DNA from 4 places in the Halopseudomonas xinjiangensis genome. Region 1 is predicted to be linked to each of the others. Evidence: predicted binding sites of a transcription regulator. Region 1 holds the regulator's gene; each other region holds the start of a gene.

The links. Region 1 encodes FliA, which starts transcription of late flagellar genes. Its sites were predicted from a motif close to CTAAAGTTTNNNNNNNNNNNGCCGNTAA; they were not measured.
Region 2: the regulator FliA is predicted to act here: its motif matches at 1,982-2,009, upstream of BLT85_RS00305 (methyl-accepting chemotaxis protein).
Region 3: the regulator FliA is predicted to act here: its motif matches at 2,797-2,824, upstream of BLT85_RS04055 (flagellar protein MotY).
Region 4: the regulator FliA is predicted to act here: its motif matches at 2,226-2,253, upstream of BLT85_RS13470 (methyl-accepting chemotaxis protein).

What each region holds. Positions count from the first base shown of each region.
Region 1 is NZ_LT629736.1:694,989-699,982, forward strand. It holds gene flhA (flagellar biosynthesis protein FlhA) at 1-204, shown strand, start outside; gene flhF (flagellar biosynthesis protein FlhF) at 264-1,613, shown strand; gene fleN (flagellar synthesis regulator FleN) at 1,643-2,470, shown strand; gene BLT85_RS03190 (RNA polymerase sigma factor FliA) at 2,467-3,204, shown strand; gene BLT85_RS03195 (chemotaxis response regulator CheY) at 3,346-3,723, shown strand; gene BLT85_RS03200 (protein phosphatase CheZ) at 3,739-4,533, shown strand; gene BLT85_RS03205 (chemotaxis protein CheA) at 4,546-4,994, shown strand, end outside.
Region 2 is NZ_LT629736.1:68,683-73,676, reverse strand. It holds gene otsB (trehalose-phosphatase) at 149-946, opposite strand; gene BLT85_RS00315 (DNA methylase) at 943-1,374, opposite strand; gene BLT85_RS00310 (DksA/TraR family C4-type zinc finger protein) at 1,514-1,777, shown strand; gene BLT85_RS00305 (methyl-accepting chemotaxis protein) at 2,116-3,738, shown strand; gene BLT85_RS00300 (hypothetical protein) at 3,760-4,863, shown strand; gene BLT85_RS00295 (type 2 periplasmic-binding domain-containing protein) at 4,873-4,994, shown strand, end outside.
Region 3 is NZ_LT629736.1:901,962-906,955, reverse strand. It holds gene gloA (lactoylglutathione lyase) at 1-69, opposite strand, end outside; gene BLT85_RS04060 (argininosuccinate synthase) at 304-1,521, opposite strand; gene BLT85_RS04055 (flagellar protein MotY) at 1,911-2,762, opposite strand; gene pyrC (dihydroorotase) at 2,897-3,931, shown strand; gene rnt (ribonuclease T) at 3,958-4,644, shown strand; gene BLT85_RS04040 (TAXI family TRAP transporter solute-binding subunit) at 4,869-4,994, shown strand, end outside.
Region 4 is NZ_LT629736.1:2,874,105-2,879,098, forward strand. It holds gene BLT85_RS13465 (16S rRNA (uracil(1498)-N(3))-methyltransferase) at 1-134, shown strand, start outside; gene BLT85_RS13470 (methyl-accepting chemotaxis protein) at 200-2,161, opposite strand; gene BLT85_RS13475 (TrkH family potassium uptake protein) at 2,459-3,790, shown strand; gene BLT85_RS13480 (potassium channel family protein) at 3,783-4,472, shown strand; gene BLT85_RS13485 (winged helix-turn-helix transcriptional regulator) at 4,493-4,981, opposite strand.

The sequences.
Region 1 (4,994 bases):
GAGAAACTGCAGCGTTCCCTGGCCGATGCGGTGCAGCGGCAGGAAGTCCAGGGCAAGCCAGCGATTCTGCTGGTAGCCGGACCGATCCGCGGAATGATGGCGAAGTTCGTGCGTTATGCGACTCCCGGAGCCCACGTACTGTCCTACCAGGAAATACCGGATAGCAAGCAGGTCACCATCGTCGCGACGGTTGGCCAGCAGTAAAGCTCAGCAACAGACGCTCGGCGCAGCCCGCCAGGCAAACAGGACAATCGAGGTCAGCCATGAAAGTAAAACGTTTCTTTGCCGCCGACATGCGCCAGGCGATGAAGCTGGTTCGGGAAGAACTCGGTCCGGATGCCTCGATCATTGCCAACCGCCGGGTCGTCGGAGGCGTCGAGCTGACTGCAGCACTGGATTATGAAGCTCCGCGTCTGACTCCGCCGACGCCTGGTCTCGGCCAGGAATTGAAGAAGACTCAGGAGAAGATCCTCAGTGCCCGCGCCGAGCTGGAATCGGGCGAGCGCAACACCGGCGGCCCGCAGGTGAACCGTCAACTGTTTGGCGAGACCATGCGTCAGGCCGTGGAAAGCGGCTCGCCGGTTGCCCAGGCATTGCTGGCTCGCATGCAGAGCGAGCAGGCCAGCCAGCCGGCCGCCGCACCTGCGGCTCAGGTTGCCGCGCCGGCAGCGGAAGAGGGCGCAGGTCTCAGCGCCATGCGTGCCGAGCTCGCCGGTCTGCGCGAGATGCTCGAGACGCAGCTCGGCAGCCTGGCCTGGGGTCAGGTCAACCAGCATCAGCCTCGTCAGGCCAGCCTCTGGCGCCGATTGACTCAACTGGGTCTGCCGGCCGAGCTGTGCAAGGAATTGCTGAGCAGGGTGGCCGACATCACCGACACCCGTCAGGCCTGGCGGTTGCTGCTGGCGCATCTGGCGCAGAGCATCCCGGTCATCCGTGAAGAACTCATCGAACAGGGTGGAGTGATCGCCCTGGTCGGCCCTACCGGCGCCGGCAAGACCACCACGCTCGGCAAGCTGGCGGCACGTTATGTACTCAAGCACGGCAGCCAGCACGTGGCACTGGTAACGATGGACACCTATCGTATAGGTGCGCATGAGCAACTGCGCACGCTGGGCCGCATTCTCAATGTGCCGGTGCGTGTGGTTGACGAGCAGAACAGTCTGAGTGATGTGCTCGACGAGTTCACCGGCAAGCGACTGGTTCTGGTGGATACCGCTGGTCTTCAGGCTCAGGATCCACAACTGCGTGGACAACTCGGCGAGCTGGCTGCGCAGGGCAAGCGGGTCAAAACCATGCTCGTTCTGGCTGCCACCAGTCAGTACCGGGTACTCAAGGCGGCTTTTCACAATTACCGCGCCTGTGGCTTGTCCGGCTGTATCCTGACCAAGGTCGACGAAGCCGCCACTTTGGGCGAATCCCTAGGGCTGGCTATGGAACAGGGTTTGCCGGTAGCCTATCTGGCAGATGGCCAGCGTATTCCAGACGACATCAGCAAGGCTGTGGGTCACCAGTTGGTTAGCCGGGCAGTCAGCCTGGCAGGCAACGAAGCCCCGGCAGATCAGGCCATGGCCGACGTGTTTGCGGGTATATTGCATACCCAGCGGGCAAGCTAATGAATTTCAAGACAAGGTAATCGACACAGATGGCCATCAAACATCCGGTTCAGGTTATCGCGGTCACCGGCGGTAAGGGCGGGATCGGCAAAACCAACGTTTCGGTCAACCTCAGCCTGGCACTGGCTGACCTGGGCCGTCGCGTTGTACTGCTTGATGCCGACCTTGGCCTGGCCAACGTCGACGTCCTGCTCGGTATCAAACCCAAGGCAACGCTCGCCGACGTGCTGGAAGGCACCTGCGATCTGCGCGACGTGCTGATCACCGGCCCGGGCGGAATCCGCATCGTTCCGGCCGCCTCGGGCGCCGCGAAAATGGTCAACCTCAACCCGCAGCAGCATGCGGGATTGATCCAGGCATTCAGCGACATCGGCGACAATCTTGACGTGCTCATCGTCGACACCGCCGCGGGGATCGGTGATTCGGTCGTCAGCTTCGTGCGCGCGGCTCAGGAAGTACTGGTCGTTGTCTGCGACGAGCCGACCTCGATCACCGATGCTTACGCGCTGATCAAATTGCTCAACCGCGATTACGGCATGACTCGTTTCCGCGTGCTCGCCAACATGGTGAATACGCCGCAGGAAGGCCGTACGGTGTTTGCTAAACTGACCAAAGTGACAGACCGCTTCCTGGATGTCGCGCTGCAGTACGTCGGCGCGGTGCCCTTCGACGAAGCGGTGCGCAAGGCAGTCCAGAAGCAGCGTGCGGTGTATGACGCATTCCCGCGCAGCAAGGCTTCCATCGCCATCCGTGGCATTGCGCAAAAAGTGGATTCCTGGCCCCTGCCTGCCAACCCACGTGGGCACCTGGAGTTCTTTGTCGAACGTCTGGTGCAGCAGACAGGGTCGGGGCTATGAACGCATCGGCCAGTGGAGTACGCATGTATACCCGCGCCCAAAGTTCTGCCGAATATCAGGATCGTCTTGTCGAGCAATTCGCTCCCCTGGTCAAACGTATCGCCTATCACCTGCTGGGCAGGTTGCCGTCGAGCGTTCAGGTCGAGGATCTGATGCAGGCCGGCATGATCGGTCTGCTCGAAGCGTCAAAAAAATTCGATCACGGTAAAGGTGCAAGCTTCGAGACCTACGCTGGCATCCGCATCCGCGGAGCCATGCTCGACGAGGTGCGCAAGGGTGACTGGGCTCCGCGCTCAGTCCACCGCAACACACGTATGGTCAGCGACGCAGTACGTGCCGTTGAAGGTCGTTTGGGCCGTGACGCTAAAGATCACGAGATCGCTGCCGAACTCAATATGAGTCTCGACGATTATTACTCGATTCTCAACGATACCAGCGGCAGCAAACTGTTCAGTTTCGAGGATCTGCTCGAATCGGGCGGGGAGGCCGACGCGCACGCCGATCACGAGCCCTACGGCGGGCTTCAGGACGAGCGATTCCGGTCGGCGCTGGTCCAGGCTATCGATGGCCTGCCCGAGCGGGAGCGGTTGCTGTTATCGCTGTATTACGACGAAGAACTGAATCTCAAGGAAATCGGTGCCGTCCTCGGCGTCAGCGAGTCCCGTGTGAGCCAGTTGCACAGTCAGTGCGCGGCACGCCTGCGGGCGCGTCTGGCAGACTGGCGCAACGATTGATTTTATCGCCAGCATCCGGACAATGCCCGGGTAGCCAGCACACCGCAACAACGACAAGGCTGGCAAGGCCATTAGCATCTGATTAGCGAGTGCGAACCTGCACTTTCCCTGGTTTGTACGGAGGTCGACTTGGACAAGAACATGAAGATCCTCATCGTTGATGATTTTTCGACGATGAGACGTATTATCAAGAACCTGCTGCGCGACCTGGGGTTCACCAACACGGCCGAGGCCGATGATGGCAATACCGCCTTGCCGATGCTGCAGAGCGGTGGTTTCGACTTTCTGGTTACCGACTGGAACATGCCGGGCATGAGCGGCATCGACCTGCTTCGGGCCGTGCGCGCCGACGACCGTCTCAAGCATCTTCCGGTGCTGATGGTTACCGCCGAAGCCAAGCGCGACCAGATCATCGAGGCCGCACAAGCCGGCGTGAACGGCTATGTGGTCAAACCGTTCACCGCGCAGGCGCTGAAGGAAAAGATCGAAAAGATTTTCGAGCGAGTCCAGGCAAAGTAATCCGGGGTACAGGTTATGGCTTTAAGCAAGGATCCCGGCCAGGCGACTGCTCAGGAATTTGAACACTCTCTCAAGGATAACGCGCGGCAACTGGTCGAGTTTCTCGAAAAAGGCCAGTTCGGCGAAGCCATCCTCGTCATCCACGCCATCAATCAGGCGCGCGATCGTGGGCTTTACCACGAAGTCGGGCAACTGACTCGTGCGCTGCACAACTCCATCGTGAATTTCCAGATCGACACATCTCACGCGCTGGGTGACAGCGGCGAAGTGTCAAAGATATCCGATGCGTCCGATCGGCTCGACTATGTCGTCAAGCTGACCGACAAGGCGGCCAACCGCACCATGGATCTGGTGGAAAGTAGCGCACCTATCGTCTCGGATCTTGGTCAGGAAGCGTCCGCGCTCAAGGCTGACTGGGATCGTCTGCAGCGCCGCGAAATGGCCGCCACCGAATTCCGCGACCTGTACAGGCGGATTGGCGAGTTTCTCGAAAAGACCGAGAAATCCAGTGCACAGGTGTCCTCGCATCTTAACGACATCCTCATCGCGCAGGATTATCAGGATCTCACCGGACAGGTGATCAAGCGTGTCACCGCGCTGGTTCATGATGTCGAGGAAAGCCTGGTCAATCTGGTGCGTATGGCTGGTCAGGTCGACCGCCTCGCGGGTATCGATCATGCCGAGCCCAAGCGTGAGGAGAAAAAAACCTCGGACAGGGGTGAAGGTCCGCAGATTCATGCCGATATAAGAGAAGACGTGGTTTCTGGACAAGACGAAGTTGATGATCTTCTGTCCAGCCTTGGCTTCTAGGGGAGTGGGTGCATGAGTTTCGACGCGGATGAAGAGATCCTCCAGGACTTCCTGGTGGAAGCCGGAGAGATCCTCGAATTATTGTCCGAGCAGTTGGTGGAGCTGGAAAACCGTCCCGAGGATACGGACCTGCTCAACGCCATCTTTCGCGGTTTCCATACCGTCAAGGGCGGGGCCGGATTCCTCCAGCTCGATGCTCTGGTCGCCTGCTGCCATATCGCCGAGAACGTCTTCGACATCCTTCGCAAGGGTGAGCGTCAGGTCACCTCGGAACTGATGGACGTGGTGTTGCAGGCGCTGGATGCGGTCAACGGGATGTTTGCCGAAGTGCGTGAAGGCGAAGACCCGACGCCGGCTGATCCGGAGCTGCTCGCGGCCTTGTCTGTCCTCGCACAGCCCGCCGGTGAAGAGATTATCGCATCGCCTGTGGTCGCGGCGGTTCCGGCCATGGAGCTGGAAGC
Region 2 (4,994 bases), 630 kb from region 1:
ACACTCGCTTCATCCTTGGCTGACGTTCCAGCTGTGTGGTTACGACTCGATGCGTAACAGGAAGTTTCATTGAATTCCTGTGAACGCCGAGGGCCGTTGCACCTCGAGGAGCCTGGCGCCGAGCGGGCTTCGCCAGCGGCCCACGAAGTCAGGCGCGGTTTTGCAGCGCCTCGAGCAGACCCGCGACGGCAGCTGACGATGGCACTCGGCAGGTCGCAGCGCTGGGTCTCGGTGTATCGGCGACCAGCACGCCGACCCCACCCAGCCCGGCTACGGACCGAAAGCCATCCTCGTCGGTGACATCATCGCCTATGAATACCGGCAGGTAGGAAGCAGGTTCGCTGCGCCGCAACTGCGCGCACAGCCACTCGATCGCCCGCCCTTTGTCCCAATCGATATCGGGACGCAGCTCCCAGACCTTCTTGCCCTTGGCAAGTCTCAGCCCGCTCATGCTCTGGCAGACCCGTTCGACGGATTCCCAGGCCAACTGCTTATCACCCTCCGCAGCCAGCCTGTAATGCACGGCAACGGCATAGCGCTTGCGCTCGATCAGTATGCCCGATGCAGAGCCAGTGTCTTCGAGCAGACGGTCGAACGCCTGATCGAGAGTCGGCAGCAGATGCCCTGCTTCAGGCGAATCCCAGCGCACGCCCGGGCCGGCAATATCGAGGCCATGGCTGCCGGCATAGATCAAGCCGGGCAGGCCGACGAGATCTTCCACATCGGTGCGTTCGCGCCCGCTGACGATGGCGACGGGATACCGCTGAGCCAGCTGTTGGAGCGTCCGTCGCACGTCTTCGCTGAGAGTGGCCTGCTCAGGCCGCGGCTGAATAGGCGCCAGGGTGCCGTCATAATCGAGAAACAGCGCCGGACTGGGTCCGAATCGCTCGACAAGCGAGTCGAGCGATTCACAATCTGGTGCCACAGTTGCCGCACTGGAACTCATGCCCACACATCACCTGCCTCACGGAGGAAAATCTCCACCGTCTTGGGTCCGATTCCCTTGAATTGTTCGAGACGCTTTTCCAGCTCCTTGCGGTCAGCGCTTGCTTCGAATATCGCTCCCACCTTGCCTCCATACTCCTCGTTGAGCTTTTTGCACATCTCAAGAAGCCGCTCGGCGGTCGACTCGTCGTAACGGGTGTAATTGCCTTCGCCGAGCATGTCGACAAGCTCCTGCCAGGTGCAGTTACACAACTTGCGCGGCGTATCGCGCCCGTGCTTTTCCACGATGACCTCATAGGTCTGCTTGGCAATATCCTGCTGAATGCGTTTGCCGAACAGGAAGCTGGCCAGGAACCACTTGAACAGCGACGACTCATCGCCCTTGCGCAACTTCAGGCCAAGATCGCCCGCGTTGATCTGTTCACTCACGGCTGTCTCCTTTATCGAACCCGTTATCAGCGGACCATGACACAGGGCCGGGGTTCGATAACCGCGACGGACCGTGAGGAACCCCGGCGGCGATGATCACTCAACTGTTCAGACAGGAATCGAACCCTAGGAGCGAGTCATGGCGACAGGCTGGGCAAAAGAAGGCGCGGTGCAGGATCAGATAGACGACACCGTCGGTGACGCCGTGCGCCGCGCGCGCAGCGAGCTACCCAAGGGCGACAGTCTCACCCATTGCGAAGAGTGCGACGAGCCGATCCCCGAGGCCCGTCGTCAGGCTGTGCCGGGCGTTCGCTACTGTATCGGCTGTCAGACCAAGCTGGACAAGGTGCGGCAAAATGGAGGTTTCAACCGTCGCGGCAGCAAGGACAGCCAGCTGCGCTAGCGACTATTCGGGTGACATTGATTTCCCCAACCCGGAACCCTTTGTGCCCGGGGTAGTGGCTACGCCTGGGCAAATACTCTTCCCTCCGCCACCAACCGGCCGTAGCTCGCGCCGAGCATCTGCTCTGGGCGTATGACGTGCGCGGAACTCCGGCCAGAGCGCAAGCGAGCGAACAACCGAAGCCATCGTTTATTTTTTGAGCCTCTCATGAAAGAGCGAGACTGGCCGATAAACACGTATGGCATGGTCAATCGACAGGCGTCAATGGAGTGACGAACGGCCAGCACCCAATAGCAGCATACTGATATCATCGCCGTCCTCGCTCCCCGGAACCAAAAATGCTCAAGAACTTGTCCCTTTCATATAAGTTGGCGCTCGCGCCTGCTTTGGCCTTGCTGGGCCTCATTCTTTACGTCGGGTACACCTCGTCTCAGCTGTCCACTACCGACTCACGGCTAACGGAGCTCGAATCGCGCAGCTATCCGACGCTGGAAGCCGCCGACAAGATCATTTTCCAGTTCTCGCGGCTGCCGGAAATCTTCAACAGCGCGGTCACCGCCGGCGAAGTAGCACAGCTGGAGGAGGCACGTCAGCTGACCTCCGATATAACCGCTGAGCAAGACACACTGAAAGCTCTCACCGCCGGACAGCCGGTGCTTGGCGATCAACTCGCGCGCTGGCAAGACGCGATCAGCCGCTACGCGGACAATGCCGCGAGCGCCTCCCGATCATTGATTGCCGGCGATGCATCGTTTGAAGATCTGCGTCCCAAGCTCAACAGAATGGCTTCGGATCTTGCCCAGGCGCAGGATCTCGGCACAGAGTTCCGCGCCAATGCTTACGCCGAATTTCAAAGCACCTTGGCAGTAACTCGCGAAGAAAACCAGGCTACTACCCGATTGGGAATCGCCCTTTGCGTGGTATTGATCGCACTGGTGAGTCTCGGGGCGATCGTAACCACCCGCAGCATCATGTCCAGCGTTCACGGTGTAATCGCCTCGCTGAAAGCCATCGCGAATGGCGACGGCGACCTGACTCGGCGAGTCAACGTCGACGCGCAAGACGAGATCGGGGAAATGATTCGGCTCTTCAATGGTTTCCTCGACAAGCTCCAAGACACTATTAGGAAGATCGTTACCGCAGCGAGCCCGCTCGGAGAAGTCTCACGCGAACTGTATCGCTTGACTCAGGACGCTTCCGATCACGCTCGCTCCCAACAGAGCCACACCGACTCGATCGGTCGCGACATTCTGACCATGACCGATACCATCCAGGACGTTGCCCAGCGCTCGCAACGCGCGTCGGAACAGGCGGAGTCTGCGGCACGCCAGACCGCGGGTGCCCGGCAGAGCATCGGCTCGCTGTCCTCGAGCATCAACGATCTCGGCGATAGCGTGATGGGCGCGATCGAGTCGATGTCGCGCCTGGAAGCGGAAACCCAGGAAGTGGGATCGGTGCTGACGGTTATCCGCAACATCGCCGACCAAACCAACCTGCTCGCCCTGAACGCGGCCATCGAGGCAGCTCGCGCCGGCGAACAGGGCCGAGGGTTTGCTGTAGTAGCCGATGAAGTGCGAAACCTGGCGCAGAAAACCGCCACATCAACGAACGAAATCCAACAGATCATTCAACGTCTTCAACACAGCGCCCATGAAGTATTGGATGTGATGACGGGCAACGGGGCGAAGTCGCAACAGAGTATCCAGCGCTCCGCCGAAGCAACGCATCTGCTCGACACAATCGCTGCAGCGGTAGACGAGATCAACCAGCTCAATGCCGGAATAGCCCGTCACACGCAGGAACAGATTGGGCTGTCGGCATCCATCGAACAAGAAACTCAAGTGTTGCAGCAGGACGCTCAAGCAACCGCCCAAGGAGCAGCAGCCACCGCACGCCTCGGCGAGCAGCTGATCGGTACCGAAGATCACCTGCGCGCGGCTACTGCCCAATTTCGCGTCTAATTTATCTGAGGAGCATTACCCATGACTATGTATCGCATGGTCGGCCTGGCCGCGTGCCTGGCCGCTGCGTTGCCGGCGTTTGCGCTGGACCAAAGCGACTACCGCTTCAACGGCTTCGGCACTGCAGCCGTTACCCGGCTCGGCGGCGAGGCCGACGGCCGCAGCTACGGCATGCAGGGCCAAACCAATGATTCCTGGCGTGGCGACGAGCTGTCGAAGCTCGGCGGTCAGTTTCAGTACGGCATCACCGACAGCCTGGACATCACCGCACAGGTAATCGCCCAGGCAGAGCATGATAGCTGGGAGGCCAACCTCGAATGGCTGTATGCCTCGCTCCAGGCCACCGACCGCCTGGTGCTGCGTGGCGGACGTTTGCGCAACCCGGTCTACATGTACTCGGAAACGCTGGACGTCGGCTTCACCTACCCATGGCTGCGTCTGCCTGACGAGGTCTACCATCAGGTGCAGATCAGCAACTACGAGGGCCTCGATGCGATCTACACACTTCCGTTGAGCTACGGCTCCGTGAGTTTGCAGGCCAACGCCGGAAAGGCGCTCAATCGCGACTATTTTCTCTACGACACCGTAGCGGACATGGACTATCGCAAGATCGCCGGCGCGAACCTGAGCCTGGCGACCAACGCCTTCGGTACCGTGCGTCTGAGCTACAGCGAAGCGGACCTAACGCTCGACGGCCTGCTTGATGGTCAGAAGGGCAAGTTCACTTCACTCGGTTATCAGTTCGATAACGGCACCTGGCTGACCGCCAACGAAGCCACTCGACTGGTAATGGAGGGCCCCGTAGCCAGCAAGAACGCGTTCTATCTCATGGGCGGCCGCCGATTTGGCAACTTCCTCCCGCATCTCACCTATGCCCAGCTTGACGAAGAAAAGGGCGGCGGTCGGCAGGTTTCGTGGACCTACGGGCTCAACTACAGCTTGCTGCCTAACGTGACACTGAAAGGCGAATACAAGCGTGTGGATACCTCTTCCGAAGGGGAAGGAGTGTTCGTCAAGACTGGTGCGGAATACTACAGAGAGCAGGTTCTGAAAGGCTCGTTTGGGATTCCAGCTCCTACCTACGACGGTGATATCGTCAGCGTTGGCATCGACTTCGTATTTTGAGGACACTTTATGAAACGTCTTATCTGCTCCATGCTGTTCGGTAGCATCTGCATCACCGCCAGCGCAGAAGTGGCCGTCATCGTCAATCCGGCTGCTTCGGCGGCGCCCAGCCAGTCGGAGGTCGCCAACAT
Region 3 (4,994 bases), 210 kb from region 1:
CACTTCGGTGTAGAAGGCGATGGATTTTTCCAGATCGCCGACACGCAGCATGGTATGGAGTATGCGCATGGTGTTCCCCCGTTTGCAGCAGAACGTTGCCTGCCAGATGAATGCAAAATCCAGGCCCGTAGGAGCGGACGGACCGTGTAGGAGCGGGCGGGGCCGCCCAGGCATGACCGCGAAGAAGAATGCACCAAACCCCTTCGCGCCCAGGTGCGCTCCTACAACAACCCCTCAGCCAAGCGCGGACCTTGTAGGAGCGGGCATGACCGCGAACAAGAATGCACGCAGCCCGTAGACGCCTTAGAGCAGCTTGCGACCCTTGCCCGCTGCAATGCGCATGCGCAGGGCGTTCAGCTTGATGAAGCCACCCGCATCGGCCTGGTCGTACGCGCCAGCATCATCTTCGAAGGTCGCGATGTTCGCATCGAACAGCGAATCATCCGATTTGCGGCCGGCGACGATGACGTTGCCCTTATAGAGCTTCAAACGCACCACTCCGTTCACATTGGCTTGCGATGCATCGATCATCTGTTGCAGCATCAGGCGCTCCGGGCTCCACCAGAAGCCGTTGTAGATCAGCTCGGCGTACTTGGGCATCAGGCTGTCTTTCAGGTGCGCGACTTCGCGGTCCAGACAGATCGACTCGATGGCGCGGTGGCCCTTGAGCATGATGGTGCCGCCGGGGGTTTCGTAGCAGCCGCGGGATTTCATGCCGACGAAGCGGTTTTCGACGATGTCCAACCGGCCGATGCCGTTTTCGCCACCGACCTTGTTCAGGTAGGCCAGCACGTCGGCCGGGCTCATGTCCTTGCCGTCGATGGCGACGATGTCACCGTTGCGGTACGACAGCTCGATGTAGGTTGGGGTGTCCGGTGCGGCTTCGGGCGACTTGGTCCAGCGCCACATGTCTTCTTCGTGCTCGGTCCAGGTGTCTTCCAGCACGCCACCTTCATAGGAGATGTGCAGCAGGTTGGCGTCCATCGAGTACGGGGACTTCTTCTTGCCGTGACGCTCGATCGGAATGTTGTGCTTCTCGGCGTAATCCATCAGCTTCTCGCGCGAGAGCAGATCCCATTCACGCCAGGGCGCGATCACTTTCACGCCAGGCTTGAGTGCGTAGGCACCGAGCTCGAAGCGAACCTGGTCGTTACCCTTGCCGGTCGCGCCGTGGGAGATGGCGTCAGCGCCGGTCTCGTTGGCGATTTCGATCAGACGCTTGGCGATCAGCGGACGGGCGATGGATGTGCCCAGCAGGTACTCGCCTTCATAGACTGTGTTGGCGCGGAACATCGGGAACACGAAGTCGCGGACGAATTCTTCGCGCAGGTCATCGATGTAGATTTCCTTGACGCCCATGGCTTTCGCCTTGGCGCGGGCAGGCTCGACTTCCTCACCTTGCCCCAGATCAGCCGTGAAGGTAACGACCTCGCAGTTGTGGGTATCTTGCAGCCACTTGAGGATTACCGACGTATCCAGGCCACCGGAGTAAGCCAGTACGACTTTTTTCACATCAGACATTACGCGCTCCCTTGAAGATTCGCCCCGCCGTCGCAGCCGCGCCGGCCAAAGGACGCCATTCTAGCGTCCGGGCGCTGTGATTGACAGGGGACGCCGAGCGCAGGGTAAATGCCGGTCGTCTAGGAGCGCACCTGGGCGCGAAGGGGTTCTGCGGATTCTTCTTCGCGGCCAGGTCCGCCCTTACATAAAGACAGCGATTTGCATCGTAGGAGCGCACCTGGGCGCGAAAGCGGAGGCGGGAAAAACGGCAACCGTGCAAGCTGCTTCGCGGTCATGCCCGCTCCTACATATAAAGACAGCGATGTGCGCCGTAGGAGCGCACCTGGCCGCGGGTCACGGAAGCACGGCAGATGTTTGGTGGGAGGCGCGACTCGCGGCGACCGGGGCCGTCAGGGCTTTTCCAGTCGCAGGGTTACGCGGCGGTTCTTGGCGCGGCCCACGGCTGTGGCGTTGCTGGCTACCGGATAGCGATCGCCATGAAACCGCATGGTGATCTTCTCTTCCGCTACGCCATGTTCGGTCAGGTAGCTCTGCACGGCCAGTGCCCGCTGGCGGGACAGCTCGCGGTTGGTCAGCCGGTCACCCACGTTGTCGGAATGCGCATCGAGCTGCACTGTCTCGATATCCGGATCGGCTTCCAGATAAGCCAGAGCAGTATCCAGCAAGGATTTCGCGCCGGGATCCAGCCTGGTGCCGCCGCTGGCAAAGCTCACGGCACTGCGGGATATCTGGTCGATGTTCATCGGCAACAGACCGCTGATGCAGTTCTGAAACTCGCTCCAGGCCTGCTTGTAGCCGATGCTGGACACCACCACCCGAACGGAATCGGGGGCATTCGCCCAGCCGGCGCGGTGAATGGTCGGCAGCAAGCCGTCAGCCAGGCCCGCGAGCATCTGGCCGGCCTGTTGGTAGGGCACTTCCAGCGTGACCGGGCCGTCCTTCACCGTCGCCTGTCCAAGCACGCGGGCGCGTCGATCACTGCGCCAGCTCGGCGCATCGTTATAGAGCTGGGCCTGGCCGGGCTGCATCAGATTGCTCCAGGCCTTGAGCTGAAAGGTCGGCCGCTCGCCCGCACGTCGCACGAAAACCGCCTCGCCGTAGCCAGTCACGGCCTGGCTCAGACGACACTCGAACTTGTCCCCGTCGACCGACCACTTGACCTCTTCCATGCGCGTCTGGAAGGTCATGGCCTGCGCCGGTAGGGCCAACGCGAGCAAAACAAGGGACAACAGTCGGGTCACAATCGGCTCCGGCATGAGAAGTGCTATGGACCTTAAGTCGGCTGGCTCGGGGAAAACTTTACCCTGCCGCCGGTGTGAAAGACGGGACGATTCCGGTAGCATTGCCGGCATTGCAACCGTCTGGAACTCCCTCGATGACCGATCGCCTGACTATCATCCGCCCCGATGACTGGCATATTCACCTGCGCGACGGCGAAGTGCTGCGCAACACGGTGAGCGATGCGGCACGCATATTTTCCAGGGCGATCATCATGCCCAACCTGGTCCCGCCGGTCCGCAACGGCGATGAGGCCCAGGGCTACAGGGAACGTATCGAGGCCGCACGGCCTGCTGGCTCGATCTTCGAGCCGCTGATGGTGCTGTACCTGACGAACCAGACCAGCCCGGAAATCATCCGCGCCGCCTACAGCAAGGGTCAGGCGATTGCCGCCAAGCTGTATCCGGCCGGCGCCACCACCAATTCCGGTTCCGGTGTTACCGCACTCGAGCACATCTACCCTGCCCTGGAAGCCATGGCCGACGTCGGCATGCCTTTGCTGGTCCACGGTGAAGTGACGCATTCCGATGTGGATATCTTCGATCGCGAGAAAGCCTTCATCGATCAGCAGCTGATCAAGCTGGTGGAGCGCTTCCCGACACTCAAGGTGGTGTTCGAGCACATCACCACCGCTGACGCGGCCGAGTTCGTGAAAGGCGCATCGGATCGCATCGGCGCGACCATCACGGCCCACCACCTGCTATATAACCGCAATCATCTGCTCGCCGGTGGCGTCCGCCCGCACTTCTATTGCCTGCCGATCCTCAAGCGTCAGCGTCACCAACAGGCGCTGTGTGACGCCGTGGTATCGGGCTCGAACAAGTTTTTCCTTGGCACCGACTCGGCACCGCACGCCCAGCATGCCAAGGAGACCAGTTGCGGCTGCGCTGGCTGTTATACCGCTTATGCGGCCATCGAGCTGTACGCCGAGGCGTTCGACTCGCTCGGCGTGCTCGACAAGCTGGAAGCCTTCGCCAGCTTCAATGGCCCCGACTACTACGGTTTGCCCCGCAATACCGACACCATCACCCTCGTCCGCGAGAGCTGGACCGCGCCGGATCAGCTACCCTTTGGAGATCATATGGTCATTCCATTGCGCGCCGGCGAGACTATCAACTGGCGAGTGGAATAGAACCCGCCTGAAGCAAGGGATCGCCTGTGAGCGAATTTGACTACGACAGCGAAAACGATCAAGACGAGCTTGACGGTGCACCTGCGCCATCCAGCCACAAGACGCCCATCGCCTATCGCTTCCGTGGCTTCCTGCCGGTGGTGGTCGATGTGGAATGTGGTGGGTTCAATTCGGCGACCGACGCCTTGCTGGAGATTGCCGCAACCGTCATAGCCATGGACGAAGATGGCATGGTCTACCCCGACCAGACCTACTTCTTTCGCGTGGAGCCCTTCGACGGCGCCAACATCGAACCGGCGGCGCTGGAGTTCACCGGCATCAAGCTGGACCATCCGCTGCGCATGGCAGTGAAGGAAGAGCATGCGCTGACCGAAATCTTCAAGCATGTGCGCAAGGCGGTTAAATCGGCCGGCTGCAAGCGCGCCGTGCTGGTCGGTCACAACGCCTTTTTCGACCTCGGTTTTCTGAACGCCGCCGTCGAACGCACCCAGATCAAGCGCAACCCGTTTCACCCGTTCTCCTGTTTCGATACCGCCACCCTCGGCGGTCTGGCCTACGGGCAAACCGTCCTGGCCAAGGCATGCGCCGCGGCGGGTATCGAATTCGACGGTCGCGAGGCCCATTCGGCCCGCTACGACACGGAAAAGACCGCTGATCTGTTCTGCGCCATCGTCAATCGTTGGCGCGAGATGGGTGGCTGGCCTCCAGTCTGACCTTTCAAATGCCCCGCTTCATGCGGGGCATTTTCCATCCGATTCAAGCACATAGCCGGCATGGCAACTTGCCCTCGCCGGCCGCTGCGGTTATTTTCCAAGACCAGCGGAATCGTCCGCTACACTTTGTCTGTGATCCAGACACTTGACCAACCCGGTCGTGAACGGAAACCAGCGTCGAAACATGTCGCTGGTGGATAACCAGAAGAAGGAGTCACCCCGTCATGAAACGCAAGTCGCTTGCCGTACTTTTCACTGCAGTCTTTGGCTGCGCTACGCTCGCCGCTACCCCGGCAGTCGCTCAGGAAAAATTCGTCACCATCGGCACGGGCGGTCAAACCGGCGTCTAT
Region 4 (4,994 bases), 1.4 Mb from region 1:
TCGGACCGGAAGGCGGCTGGATTCCCTACGAAGTGGAAAAGTTCGTCGAAGCAGGATTCCAGCCGGTTCAGCTTGGAGCGCGCATTCTACGGGTCGAGACCGCCGTCACGTCACTGATCGGTCGACTCTTCTAATGCACACTCCGTAGTGCGAGCCGGTCCGATGACCGACCTCGCGCCACGGGATGCTCGGTCAACGATCAGCCAAGCGAGAATCGCTCGGTCAACCCCTGCAGCTGCTGACCCAGTCGCGCCAGCTCTTCACTAGAGCGGGAAATCTCATCCGATCCGGCCGCCGACTGGTCTGCAATGGTGTTGATCCGCTGCACGCTCCGGTTGACTTCTTCGGCCACTGCACTCTGCTCGGTGGCGGCCGAGGCGATCTGCACGTTCATCGTTGCAATGGTCGCAACCGCCTCCGAAATCCGCCGTAGCGCGCGCGCCACCTGCTCACCCTCCTCGACGCTGGCTTCGGCGCGCTTTCGGTTCTGCGCCATGGAGCGGACCGTCTGCTCCACTCCCGACTGCAGGTCATCGATAAGCGCCTCGATCTCCGTTGTCGACTCCTGGGTGCGCTGGGCTAGCGAGCGAACTTCGGTCGCTACCACGGCAAAGCCGCGGCCCTGTTCGCCGGCCCGTGCCGCTTCGATGGCGGCGTTCAATGCAAGCAGATTGGTCTGCTCGGCGATACCCTTGATAACGTCGAGCACCCGGGTGACGTTGCTGCTCTTGTCCTTGACGATCGAGACCATGTTGGTCGAGGCCTGGATATCGTTCGCCAGTGCCTGGATGGATTGTTGACTGGTCGTGACCAGACGCTCGCCCTCGCTACTGGCGCGATCGGAATCCTGCGCAGCGCCGGACGCCTGCTCGGCGTTGCCTGCGACCTCGTGGAAGCTGGTACTCATCTGCTGCATGGCAGAGGCCACCTGCTCGACCTCTTGCCGCTGGCTCTGGACTCCCTGGGCGGTCTGTATCGTGACGGCGGAGAGCTGCTCGGCCGCCGCGGCCACCTCGGTAGCGCTTAGCTGCAGCCCGCCGATCAGCTCACGCAACCCCCGTATCATGTCGCCCAGCCCCTGGAGCACACCGCCGACCTCATCCTGGCTGTCCACCACGATCTCGACATCCAGTCGACCCTCGGCAACTGCTCTGGCGGCAGCCGCAGCCTGCTGCAATCTCGGGACGATGCTGCGGGCGATTGCCCAGGCGAAGACGACACCGAGGACGATCGCCGCCAGTGGCAAAACCACCGTGTTGCGGCGCACGCTATCCGAGATAGACAACATTTGCGCCTTTTGATCGGCCCGGGCAGCTTCGGCCGAGGCGATTGCTTCCTGCGCCTCCCTGACCATGCCGGCCTGGGCCTGCTGGCTCTCTGTTTCAAGTTCGACATAACGGCGGAAGGCAGTTCGGTAGTCATCAATCGACGCAGCTGCCTCGACAATGGCCGCGCTCCGTGTCGGATCCTGCACGGTTGCGTCAAGCTGACCGAGCTGCGCCTGGATTCGCTCTACGGCTGCGTCAACGGCCGCGGAGTACTCGCCCAAGCGATAGATCATGAAATTCTTCTCGTCAGTGCGGGCATCGAGCATCCAACGCATGACGGCATTGGCTTCCTCCGCCAGCTGCACATCACGCTGGATGAACTCAATGGTACCGCCCGCGGACAGCTCCCTGAGCATTTCGTCCTGCAGCAATGTTCTGAGCTGACCCAGATGATCGAGCACCGACTGTGCCTTGCTGCGCATTTCCTCGACGATCAGCGCTCGCTCACGCACCACTTCGGCGTACCGGTCGAATTGCGCCTGGTACTGCCCGGTCTGCTGGATCAGCCCTTCCATCAGTTGATCATTCTGCTGGTCGTGGAAGTGGTTGTCGCGCAGATCGCGAGCCAGCATCGAGACCTCGGCCAGGTGGCTTTGGAGCGCCTCGCTTCTCGATGCGTCAGGCGCGGCGATGTAGTTTTTTTCTGCCAGCCGCGCATCCTGTAGCCCCTTGATCAGACGGTTGGTGTCATCGGCCTTGTCTACCCGATCAACGACCGCGTTGATTCCGTCATTCGAGAGCAGCCCTACCAATGCCGTGAGCAGCAGAACGGCGCCAAATCCGATGGCCAGCTTCCATTTGACTGCAAGATCCTTGAAACGAAAATGTGACATGTGACTACTCCGAAGGGGGTCGGAACAACATCTCTATGCCCGGCATTTTGGCCGGAACCAGCCTGTATCGGCTCGGCCCTTCAGAGCTTTAATCGCCTCACCACATTCGGGTAAGCACACCCGCGATAGCTGCTCTCCCGCGAGTCCGGCCTCGGTTGTGCAGACCCGCCATCGGGAACTAAACGATGCGCAAGGCGATCAGCTTGCTTCAGCAGGCCTCGGTTGATCGAGGCCTCGGCGCTGCCCGCCAACAGACGCATCGCCGTATCCAATCGCCATTGCAGGAAGGAACCGTCGTTGCGACTCAGCCCCACCCGCCGCCCCGTCCTCCTCATTCCGCTGGCCTTTCTGGTGGTTTCTCTGATCGGCACGGGACTGCTTGCGCTGCCCATCGCGACTGCCGAGCCCGGCGGTGCACCGATGATAACGGCCTTGTTTACCGCGGTATCAGCGGTTTGCGTGACCGGTCTGATCGTGCAGGACACAGCCGTGTATTGGTCTTTCTTCGGGCAGGTGGTGATCCTGATTCTGTTTCAGATCGGCGGCCTTGGCATCATGAGCGGCGCGACACTGCTTGGCCTGGTGGTAAAAAAGCATCTGCAGCTCAGTAGCCGCCTGGTCGCTCAACAGGAGACGCAATCGCTCGGATTGGGTGATGTCGCCGGCATCCTCAAGCTCATCATACTGGTGACGATTGGCGTAGAGGCCGCGCTGGCGTTGATCCTGAGTGCGCATCTGCACCTTGTCTACGACGAGCCCCTGCGAACGGCTATCTGGAACGGCGTTTTCCACGCGGTATCGGCATTCAACAATGCCGGGTTCTCCACCTATTCGGACAGCCTCATGCGGTTCGTCACGGATCCGGTGGTGCTGTTACCCATGATGTTTGCGTTGATCCTAGGCGGTCTCGGCTTTCCGGTCCTGCATGAGCTTCGCCCCGGCCAGCGGCACAAACCCCGGACGGTTCATTTCAAGATCACTGTCTGGGGCTCCGCCTTCCTGCTCGCCAGCGGAGCATTGGCGATACTCGCCTACGAGTGGAACAACCCCTCCACCATGGGAGACCTGGAACCCGGGGGGAAGCTGCTATCGGCGCTCTTTCATTCAGCCACAGCCAGAACCGCGGGCTTCAATACGCTGGATGTCGGCGAGATGGAGCCGCAAACGCTGGCAGTGAACTACTGGCTGATGTTCATTGGCGGCGGCAGCGCGGGTACCGCTGGCGGCATCAAGGTCACGACCTTCTTTCTGCTGTTCTTTTTCATCTGGGCGGAGATTCGCGGGGATACCGACACCGTCGCTTTCGGTCGAAGAATTGCTTCTCCCCTGCAGCGCCAGGCGATGACGGTGGTCTCCCTCGGTTTTGCTACAGTCGGAGTAGGCACGATCACTTTGCTGAGCATGACCCCTTTCGAGTTCGGCGAGGTGTTATTCGAAGCCATATCTGCCTTCGCTACAGTCGGGCTAACGACAGGCATTACCGATCAGCTGCCGCCATCGGGTCAGTTGGTGATCATCGCGTTGATGTTCATCGGGAGGGTAGGCACGACGACCTTTGCCGCGTCGCTGGCCCTGCGAAGCACCACCAAACATTATCGTTATCCAGAGGAGCGCCCAATCGTTGGCTAAGTCGTCCCAGAAGAAGCTGGAAACCGAAGGCGTCGCTGTCCTCGGCCTGGGTCGCTTCGGCTCAGCCGTGGTCGAGTCGCTCACCGCGCTCGGGCATGAGGTGCTTGGAATCGATAGTGACGGCACCAAGGTTCAGCACTGGGCCGATCATCTCACGCAGGTGGCACAAGCCGACTGCACGGACATCGAAGCATTGCGTCAGTTGGGAGTCGATCAGTTCAAGCATGTCGTGGTGAGCGTCAGCCGCGACCTGGAAGCGAGCGTACTGACGGTATTGGCTCTCCAGGAGTTGGAGATCGCCAATATCTGGGCCCGGGCCACGAGCAAGCGCCATGGGTTGATTCTCGAGCGAACGGGGGCTCATCGCATCGTCTATCCAGAGACCTCGATGGGCGATCGAGTTGCGCACCTGGTGACAGGGAGAATGATCGACTTCATCAAGTTCGATGACGGATTCGCCATCGCCTCGACTGCGGCACCCGAGCATTTGCACGACAAGACGCTGGCCGACGCAGACGTGCACAAACGCTTCGGGGTCAACATAGTCGGGCTCAAACGGCACAAGGTCAAGTTCATCTACGCCAAGCCGGAGACCGTGGTCCATGCCGACGACATTCTCATCGTCGGTGGTCAGGCCGATCAGGTCGAAACCTTTGCCGCGTCGACCGGCGAGGATCGCTGATACACCCGTCGTACGGCGGGCTAACCTTCGATTGGACGCTCCGGTATGACGCCGTTTACGTCCCAGCCTGGCCCGGTCTCGACAGTCACATCCCGCGCGTGAACCGCTTCCCCACATTCCGAGCACACCATTACCGGACGCATGAGCTGCCCACAGCCAACATGGCGATGCAGCACAGGCGCGCTCCGTCCACCTAGCATGTGCTTGTCGCCCCAATGCACCAGCGCCAGCATGACCGGATGCAGATCCCGCCCGCGCTCGGTCAGCCGATATTCCTCCCGCAGGGGCTTCTGTTGATAGGCCACGCGAACCAGCACACCCGCCTCGACCAGCTTTTTCAACCGATCAGCCAGCACGTGGCGGGTTATACCGAGACGCTTCTCAAACGCTTCAAAGCGGCGAATCCCGAGAAAACAGTCGCGCAGAACAAGCAGCGTCCAGCGGTCGCCCACCACTGACAAGGTGCGCGACATGGAACAGGGCTGCTTATCGAGATCTTCCCAACGCATGAAGGACTCCCAG